3 regions of the Agrobacterium sp. NPDC058088 genome follow, and region 3 is predicted to be linked to each of the others. Evidence: predicted binding sites of a transcription regulator. Region 3 holds the regulator's gene; each other region holds the start of a gene.

Region 1 (3,281 bases), 680 kb from region 3:
GTTTCCGTTGAAGTATGGCGAATCGGAACGGAGCGCCATGCAGATACTGGTCTGCCGGGCGCTCCGTCGGGTCACTCGCCGCTGCCAAAGCGATTGGCGGCAGCGTGGGTCTTATTTCGCGTCGAGCAGATCCTTGACCTCAAGCAGGACGAATTCGTTATCGTCAGCCTTGTCGAGCGCGCGGCCGGCCGAGAAGGGCAGGTTGTTGTCATTGCCGACGATGATATGCGTGGCATCGACACGGTCGACATTCTCTATGGTGACGAAAGGCATGTCATAATAACCGTTGCCGCCGCCCTGACGCTTCTTGTTGTCAGGGTCGGAGATTTTTAAGAGATCGATATAGCCGATCTTGCGCGCGGCCTTGCCGACATTGGCGTCATTAAATTCGATCTTGTAGATGCGCTTCACCTTGGAAGGCACGGCAAAGCAGTTCGCTTCCGGCTTCTTCGGGTCGGCGCAGGCCTTGTCGGCGGTGCCGGCGCCGTTGTCGCGTTCGATGACGAGAGCGGTCGCGTCATCAAGCATGTTGAAATCGCCGATGGCTTCGCCACCCTGCGCCAGCGGATAAAGCCAGGTGCGGCCGGTCCATTCCTTCTTGGCGATGTCGAGTTCGATGATGCGCAGCGCGGTTGCGCCGTCCTCGGTCTTCTCCACCTGGCCGTCGGCCATGTAAAGCGGGCCCTCCAGAAGGCCGTAGAGCTTGGAGCCATCCCTGGAGAGTGCCATGCCTTCATAACCGCCCGAGCGTTTCAGGTTGAAGGCCGGCATCTTCTGCGTGGGGTTGCCAGGCAGGGCCAGGGTGGGGTGATCGGGAGACTTCACCTCGATGTCGCCGGCCTTGGTGGAGATCACGTCAGTCAGCTTGCCGTCACGGGTGAATTTCAGGATGTAGGGGCCGAATTCCTCGCCAACCCAGAAACCATCGGCAACCGGCTGAATGGATTCGACGTCGAAATCGGCGCCCGTCAGGTAACGCTTGCTCGATCCTTCGAGGACGATGGGGAAGGGCGCCTTCATGTCGGGGTCGGAGAGGAACACGGTTTCAAGCGCGTTCACCTTGCCGGCGTCCCAGTCGAACTTCAGATGGTGAAGCATTAGCATGGCGTCGCTGGAGTTGAGCTTGGAACCGAAACCGTTGTCGGAAAGGCTCCAGAAGCTGCCGTCGGGCATCGCCTTGATGCCAGAAAAACCCTGCATCGCCTGACCGTTGAACGGCATGGAAAGACCGGTCAGTCGTACGCCGTCCTTGCCGGGCACGGTGCCGAGACCTTCCGCGCGCTTGCGGTCGGCGGTGGTGAACTTGGCGGAGGTCTTGAGATGTTCAGGTGCATCGGCGGGCGCCGGAATGATGGTGTCTGCCGGCAGAATGGCGTGGGAGACCAGCTTTGCCGGAAACTCCTGCTCTGCCGCGTGCGATGCGGTGGCAAGCGCAAGGATGGCGCAGGATGCAAAAAGAATGTGCTTCATGATGGAGACCCCTCTCAATACCTGTTGAAGACAGGATTGACGCGATAGGGTCGCCGCATGACAGGCAGGTGATTGCCGTTTGAAGCTTTGATGAAATTTCATGACGGCCGCTATCGGCCGATGGCTTGCCGGTACCGTTGCCCCTATGCGGCGGGGGGCTGATATTGGCTGAGCGTGCAGACGCCGAGCGTCTGGCCACGGCCCTTCACCGCATGTTCGCCGAGATATTCGCTGCGCACGCCCTTCGGAAGCACAAGCTGGTGGGCGAGATCGGCGGAAATCAGCACGGGATGACCGAGCATCTTGCTCAGCGATTCGAGCCTTGAAGTGGTGTTCACCGTGTCGCCGAAATAGGTGATCTTGTGGTGATCGACACCGATTTCGGCTGTGATGACAGGCCCGCCATGGATGGCGAAACGCAGGCGCGGCACTTCACCGAAACGGGAAAGCCACGTGTCGCGTTTCTCCTCGATGGTTGCCAGAATATCGAACACGCAGCGCACGCAGGCCGCCCGCCTTATCGCCATGTGATAAGGCCAGGTGATGATGGCGGCATCGCCAATGTAATCGTCGATGACGCCGCCATGCCTTCTGACCGGCGCGGCATAACTCGCGAAGATTTCGCCCAGAAATTCCTGGGCCTTCAGATCGCCATTGGTTTCCGCAAATGAGGTGGAGCCGACGAGGTCGATGAAGATGAAGACGCGGTCTTCGCTGACCGGACGGCGATAGCGCCCAAGAATGAGGTCGATGAAGATATCGCGGCCGAGAAGCTCGCGCACCCGCATGATGAAAACGATGATGCCGCAGACGATCAGCGTGAAGATCAACGTCTGCACTTCGGCATGAACTGCACGCTTCCAGGTGCCGGGAAAGATCCCACTCAGCCATAGGATCGTGCCGCCAAGCCCGAACCCACAAAAAACGAGAATGGCGTAGATGAGAAGGCCAACAGCAATATAGGCCGGTGTCGGCAAAGCGCTCACCTGTCGGGACAGACCAGGTAGAATATAACCGCGTTCGAAAGCGAGAATCGGCGCGCAGGCAAAGAGCGCATAGGTCGCTCCAATCAGCGCACCGCCGCCGTATTCCAGGAACGCGTAGGCAACTCCGGCGCCGGCAACGGCAACGAAGAGGACCACGTAATCCAGAATGGGCAGCAATTTTCTCATGTCGATTATGATCTCGGAAAGAACGCCCCGCGCTCTCCTCGGGCAAAGCTTCTGTTCAGGTCATATGCGACATTAGTGTGGAAAAAGCGCTGCAAAAAGTGAGCGATCGGTAAGGTCGCATGAAGGATTGGTAAGGCTGTTGCGCCGTTGCCGCAAACGCCCGCCGTTGGCGCGCCACTTCTAATAGGATGTTCTGTAATAGACGGTTTCAAGCGGAGATTGTGGCCGGTCGTCAGGCGTGCGGTTCGACCATTTGACCGGAAAGGCGGCGAAACGAAGCGTATCGCCATCGATCCAGGCGCGGTCGAACAGGGTGTCTCCCTTGCGGGCGAAGGTGATGGCGGCGCAGGTGCGGCCATCGACTTCAAGGGCAATGTTCTTTTTCCAGCCGCTCAGGCCACAGCCCATGCCTTTGGGGTCACGGATATAGTGTTCGACGACATCGTCGTCATTCGGCGTCATGGTGATCGAGGTCATGGTGTGGGCAAAGAGCATGCTGTCCTGATCTTTCAGGCCGCCATCCAGTGTGCCCTCGTAACGCACCTGCACCGTCGGCCGCTGGCAGCCATTGCGGGCGTAAATCTGTGACACCGCATGCATGCGATTATCGCGGATGGTGATGTGCGTGATGATGCCGTG
Region 2 (3,281 bases), 780 kb from region 3:
GGTCCTCCCGGGGTCGGCAAGACCTCGCTCGCCAAGTCGATCGCCAAGGCGACCGGCCGCGAATATGTGCGCATGGCGCTGGGTGGCGTTCGTGACGAAGCGGAAATCCGCGGTCACCGCCGGACCTATATTGGCTCCATGCCTGGCAAGATCGTTCAGTCGATGAAGAAGGCCAAGAAGGCGAACCCGCTCTTCCTGCTCGACGAAATCGACAAGATGGGCATGGACTTCCGTGGCGATCCGTCGTCGGCACTGCTGGAGGTTCTCGATCCGGAACAGAACTCCACCTTCATGGATCACTACCTTGAGGTGGAATACGACCTGTCCGACGTGATGTTCGTGACTACGGCCAACACGCTTAACATTCCCGGCCCGCTGATGGACCGTATGGAAGTGATCCGCATCGCCGGTTACACGGAAGACGAAAAGCGCGAAATCGCAAAGCGTCACCTGCTGCCCAAGGCGATCAAGGAACATGCCCTGCGTCCGGAAGAGTTCTCGGTCACCGATGATGCCCTGATGGTCGTCATCCAGCAGTACACCCGCGAGGCGGGCGTGCGCAGCTTCGAACGCGAGCTGATGAAGCTGGCGCGCAAGGCTGTCACCGAGATCATCAAGGGCAAGGTCAAGTCCGTGGAAGTCACCGGTGCCAATGTTCCGGATTATCTGGGCGTTCCGCGGTTCCGTCACGGGGAGGCCGAGCGCGAGGATCAGGTCGGTGTCGTCACGGGTCTGGCCTGGACGGAAGTCGGCGGTGAGCTGCTCACCATCGAAGGCGTGATGATGCCGGGCAAGGGCCGCATGACGGTCACCGGTAACCTCAAGGAAGTGATGAAGGAATCCATTTCGGCGGCGGCATCCTATGTCCGTTCGCGCGCCGTGGACTTTGGCATCGAACCGCCGCGCTTCGACAAGAGCGATATCCACGTTCACGTTCCGGAAGGGGCGACCCCGAAGGACGGACCGTCCGCCGGTGTTGCCATGGCAACCGCCATCGTCTCCATCATGACCGGCATTCCGGTCTCGAAGGATGTGGCGATGACGGGCGAGATCACGCTTCGTGGTCGCGTTCTGCCGATCGGCGGCCTGAAGGAAAAGCTGCTTGCAGCGCTTCGCGGCGGCATCAAGAAGGTGCTGATCCCGGAAGAAAACGCCAAGGATCTGGCGGAGATTCCGGACAATGTGAAGAACGAGATGGAAATCATTCCGGTGTCGCGTATGGGCGAGGTTATCAAGCACGCCCTCATCCGCCAGCCGGAACCCATCGAGTGGGACGGCAGCATCGAAACGCCTGTGATCGCAACGGTCGAAGGTGTTGATGACGGCAGCCAGACCATCGCGCACTGATACACTGATCGTCGCGAAGGGCGGGAATCGCCTTTCGCGACGGCAGCGCATAGAATCAATGCGTTAGGTAGTAGATCGCGTGTGCGGCACCAAGCTCGGTGCAAGTGATGCCAAATTGGCACGAATATGTGGAAGGCCGGCAGAAATGTCGGCCTTTTTTGTGAAAAAAACTCCAGACCCCTTGTTTTTCAGGCGATTCCAGCGCTTTTGAGTTGCTGCGCGCGGATGCGACTGTATTCTGCGCCGGCTTCATTTTAGTCGTTTCAAACCATTGAAAGGGGTGGAAACATGAACAAGAACGAGCTCGTCTCTGCTGTTGCCGAAAAGGCTGGTCTCACGAAGGCAGATGCTGCTTCCGCTGTTGATGCCGTATTCGAAACCGTACAGAGCGAACTGAAGAACGGTGGCGACATCCGTCTCGCCGGCTTCGGCAGCTTCTCCGTCAGCCGCCGTGAAGCCTCCAAGGGCCGTAACCCTTCCACGGGTGCTGAAGTCGATATCCCGGCTCGCAACGTTCCGAAGTTCTCCGCAGGCAAGGGCCTGAAGGACGCCGTCAACTCGTAAGGTTTCCCGAAGGTCGCGACGCCCGCGGCGGGCGGGCGGCTTTTCAGGATCACGAGGAAAGATGTTGTGACGCGCAACCGCCATCACAGCGCGCCTGTGTAGCCTCCATCCGGTCACATGGCGCTCCGATACGCGGAATGTGCGCAGAAACAGAAAAGCCCGGTCTCCATGACCGGGCTTTTTGATTCCCGACAGGAACTGTCATGCCACTGTCACGTCTTTGACGCAGAAGCCATGGGGTGTTTCTGGATCCAAGGGGGATTAAAATGGCGTTCCGATTTTCTCAAATGGCTTTGACTGCGGCACTGCTGACATCCGCAGCCTTTCCGGCCGCTGCCGAGCCGGTTTTCAACCGCATCGCATCTTTTCCTGTCGTGAAGAACCTGCCTGCGGACAAGGACGCCAAGTCCGTTACATCAGCTGAAATCGTGACCGCCAGTGAAGATGGCAAGACACTGATCTATTCGGACAGCCCGCTTGGCGGCATCGGTTTCATCGACATCACTGACGCGAAGGCCCCCAGGGCCGGCGGTGCGTTGCTGCTTCAGGGCGAGCCGACATCTGTCGCTGTTGCCGGCGCGAAGGTTCTGGCCGGTGTCAACACGTCGGAAAACCGCGCCAACCCGTCGGGCAAGCTGGTGACGGTCGATATCGCCACCAAGAAGATTGAGGCGAGTTGTGATCTCGGCGGCCAGCCCGATTCCGTCGCGGTTTCCCCGGACAAGACCTTTGCCGCCATCGCGATCGAAAACGAGCGCGACGAAAAGGTGAATGAAGGCGCACTGCCGCAGATGCCGGCCGGTTATCTGGTTACGGTTGGCCTGAAAGACGGCGTGGCCGATTGCGCAACCCTGAAGAAGATTGATGTTACCGGTCTCGCTGAAATTTCGCCTGAGGATCCGGAGCCGGAATTCGTCTCGATCAATGCCAATGGCGAGATCGCGCTGACGCTTCAGGAAAACAACCACATCGTCATCATCGACGGCAAGAGCGGGACGGTGAGGACGCATTTCTCTGCCGGCACCGTCAATCTGGAAGGCATCGACACCAAGACCGATGGCCAGCTGAAATTCACCGACAAGCAGGAAGGCCGCAAGCGCGAACCTGATGCCGTCAAGTGGCTGGACAATGACCGTATCGTCATCGCCAACGAGGGCGACTGGCAGGGCGGCGCGCGCGGCTTCACCATTTTCGATAAGACCGGCAAGCTTCTTTATGAAGCCGGCGCTTCGCTCGAGCACGCGGTTGCCGCCATTGGCCACTATCCAGAAAAACGCTCCAAGGCCAAGGGCATCGAGCCGGAGGGTCTGGAAACGGCGACCTTCGATGGTCAGAAGTACTTCTTCGTGCTTGCCGAGCGCGCTTCCATT
Region 3 (3,281 bases):
ATTGCGGCGGAACTAGTCACCAAAAATCAGGCAGAAACCACACTCGCGGCACATCCCGCGAGACGGAGAGGGATTCTGCCGAAAATACACGCGAAAAGCGGAGAAGCGGCATGAACTGGACAGACGAACGGGTCGAGAAACTCAAGAAATTGTGGTCCGAAGGGCTTAGCGCCAGCCAGATAGCAGCACAGCTGGGCGGTGTCAGCCGCAATGCCGTCATCGGCAAGGTCCACCGTCTTAACCTGCCGGGACGCGTCAAGGCTGGCGGTCCGGTCACTTCGGCGCGTTCCGCTCCCAAGCGTGCCGCGGCCCCCGCTCCACGCGCGACGAATTTCGTGGGCCGCGTCGGCACCGCGCCTGCTCGGGTTCTGACGCGTTCTAACGCAGCAACGGCTCTTCAGGAAGATATCGGCATCGAGACTGCGGAAGTCCTCGATTACGTTCCGTCCAGAAACGTTGTCACCCCGATTTCCCGTCGCCTGACGCTGACGGAACTCACCGAGCGCACCTGCAAGTGGCCGGTTGGCGATCCCTTGAAAGACGATTTCCATTTCTGCGGTTGTGAAGCGCTGGAATCTTCGCCCTATTGCAAGTTCCATGCGAAGCTCGCCTACCAGCCGGTCAGCGAGCGCCGTAAGGCTTGAGTGTTGCGGCACGCATTTGACACTCAAAAACTACGGGCCTTCGGGCCCGTTTTTTTGTGACACGTACGACGCTTCCCGGACGGCTATAGCAGAACACCAAGGCCTATTCATCGTCGTCGGGTTTCGCCCTTCAATCCGGATTTCGGTGGGCTCTCAACCGCTCGTCAAGCAGATGAAAGTATCGTGCTTGCGGAAGGTTCAAAATGAAAAAGCCCGACACCATCCCGGTTTCGGGCCTTTTCATTTTGGCGGAACGTCATGCTGAGGGGAACCGTCAGTTCGGTTCCGATCAGGCTTCCATCGAATATCCGGCACCGCGCACGGTGCGGATGACGTCCTGCATATGGGAAAAATTGAGCGCCTTACGCAGGCGTCCGACATGCACGTCGACGGTACGCTCATCGACGTAGATATCATGGCCCCAGACGCCATCCAGCAACTGCGAGCGGGAGAACACCCGGCCCGGAGAAGTCATCAGGAACTCCAGCAGGCGGAATTCCGTCGGGCCGAGACGCACTTCGCGGCTTTTGCGGTGAACGCGATGGGTCTCGCGATCCAGTTCTATATCGCCACATTTCAGCACCGAAGACAGAACCTCGGGGCGCGCCCGGCGCAGCATGGCCTTGACGCGGGCCATGAGTTCCGGCGTCGAGAACGGCTTGACGACATAATCGTCGGCGCCGGTGGCAAGGCCACGAACGCGCTCGCTCTCTTCGCCACGCGCCGTCAGCATGATGATGGGCAGACGTTCGGTTTCCGGCCGCATTCGGAGCCGCCGGCACAACTCGATGCCGGAAACGCCAGGCAGCATCCAGTCCAGGATGAGAAGATCCGGAATACGCTCCTGCAGCCTGATTTCCGCCTCATCGCCACGGGGTATCGTGTCGACGTCGTATCCCTCAGCCTCGAGATTGTAACGAAGCAGGACGCTCAGAGCTTCCTCATCTTCCACAACTGCAATCTTGGGCACCATATACTAACTCCGCAAGCCGCTGCTTGTCTGTTACTCGGTAACCGAACCGAGCGTGTTGGAACTGTCGTCCTTCGGACGTTCGCCTTCCGGCTGGCTGCCGGTGGTCATGTAATAGATCGTCTCGGCGATATTGGTGGCGTGGTCGCCGATACGCTCGATGTTCTTGGCGCAGAACAGAAGATGCGTGCAGGTGGTGATGTTGCGCGGATCTTCCATCATGTAGGTCAGAAGCTCACGGAAGAGCGACGTATACATGGCGTCGATTTCCTCGTCGCGCTCGCGGATGGCATTGGCCTTCTCCGCCGAACGTGTCGAATAGACGTCGAGGACTTCCTTGAGCTGTACCAGCGCCAACTCCGACAGGTGCTCTATGCCGCGGGCGAGCTTGCGCGGCACGCCCGTTCCGGCAACCGCGATGACACGCTTGGCAGTGTTCTTACCGAGGTCGCCAACACGTTCGAGGTCCGCTGCAATACGCAGCGTGCCGATGATCTCGCGAAGGTCTGCCGCCATCGGCTGGCGCCTGGCGATGGTGACGATGGCCTTGTCGCCGATCTCGCGCTCGGAATGGTCGAGGATCGCGTCGTCGGAAATGACCTTCTGGGCGAGTGCGGCGTCGGAGTTGACGAGCGCACGCACGGCGTCGGCACACATCTGTTCCGCGAGACCGCCCATTTCGGCGATACGACGCGTGAGGAATTTCAGTTCGTCGTCATAGGCCGACAGAATATGCGAATGGGTCGTTGTCTGTGTCATGGTCTAGTCCTCCGGCTTGGCCTGCATGCACGTACCCCGAAGCGGGCACGGCAGAGGCACCAGTCTTGTTCGGTTTCGATAAAACGCCGGCCGGGATCAGCCGAAGCGGCCCATGATGTAGTCCTGCGTGCGCTGGTCGTCCGGATTGGTGAACATCTTGTCGGTTTCGTTTTCTTCGACAAGGTGACCAAGGTGGAACATAGCCGTGCGCTGGGAAACACGCGCCGCCTGCTGCATGGAGTGCGTGACGATAACGATCGTGTAGTTGGTACGCAGCTCGTGGATCAGTTCCTCGACCTTTGCAGTCGCGATCGGGTCGAGCGCCGAGCAGGGCTCGTCCATCAGAATAACTTCCGGGCTGACGGCAACGGCGCGGGCAATGCACAAGCGCTGCTGCTGGCCACCGGAAAGACCCGTGCCGGATTCCTGCAGGCGGTCCTTCACCTCGTTCCAGAGACCGGCCTTCTGCAGGCTGTGCTCGACGATCTGATCCATATCCGCCTTGTTGCGGGCGAGACCGTGGATGCGCGGACCGTAGGAAATGTTTTCATAGATCGACTTCGGGAAGGGGTTCGGCTTCTGGAACACCATGCCGACACGGGCGCGCAGTTCAACGACATCGATCGCCTGATCGTAGATATCGTCGGTGTCGAGCGTGATCTTGCCGGTGACCCGGCAGCCGTCGATCGTGTCGTTCATACGGTTCAGGGTACGCAGGAATGTGGACTTGCCGCAGCCCGAGGGGCCGATCAGCGCGGTCACCGTATTTTCCCGAACATTGAGGTTCACGTCGTAAAGCGCGCGCTTTTCGCCGTAATAAACCGAAACGTCCTTGCCGATCATCTTGTATGAGACTTCATTCATTTTCTTGTCCAGCGCCTTTTCAACTGCTGCTTCCGACAACATGT

The links. Region 3 encodes PhoB, which activates phosphate uptake and scavenging genes when phosphate is short. Its sites were predicted from a motif close to TGTCATNNANCTGTCAT; they were not measured.
Region 1: ACFVTJ_RS08695 (esterase-like activity of phytase family protein) is a predicted target of PhoB. The motif match lies at 1,550-1,566, and genes of this name have one in related genera.
Region 2: ACFVTJ_RS09225 (esterase-like activity of phytase family protein) is a predicted target of PhoB. The motif match lies at 2,111-2,127, and genes of this name have one in related genera.

What each region holds. Positions count from the first base shown of each region.
Region 1 covers NZ_JBHVSU010000002.1:686,045-689,325, forward strand. Annotated here, with positions in the region: gene ACFVTJ_RS08695 (esterase-like activity of phytase family protein) at 112-1,470, opposite strand; gene ACFVTJ_RS08700 (adenylate/guanylate cyclase domain-containing protein) at 1,614-2,642, opposite strand; gene ACFVTJ_RS08705 (hypothetical protein) at 2,823-3,281, opposite strand, start outside.
Region 2 covers NZ_JBHVSU010000002.1:787,157-790,437, forward strand. Annotated here, with positions in the region: gene lon (endopeptidase La) at 1-1,347, shown strand, start outside; gene hupB (DNA-binding protein HupB) at 1,636-1,911, shown strand; gene ACFVTJ_RS09225 (esterase-like activity of phytase family protein) at 2,178-3,281, shown strand, end outside.
Region 3 covers NZ_JBHVSU010000002.1:10,074-13,354, reverse strand. Annotated here, with positions in the region: gene ACFVTJ_RS05345 (GcrA family cell cycle regulator) at 111-644, shown strand; gene phoB (phosphate regulon transcriptional regulator PhoB) at 934-1,617, opposite strand; gene phoU (phosphate signaling complex protein PhoU) at 1,648-2,373, opposite strand; gene pstB (phosphate ABC transporter ATP-binding protein PstB) at 2,470-3,281, opposite strand, start outside.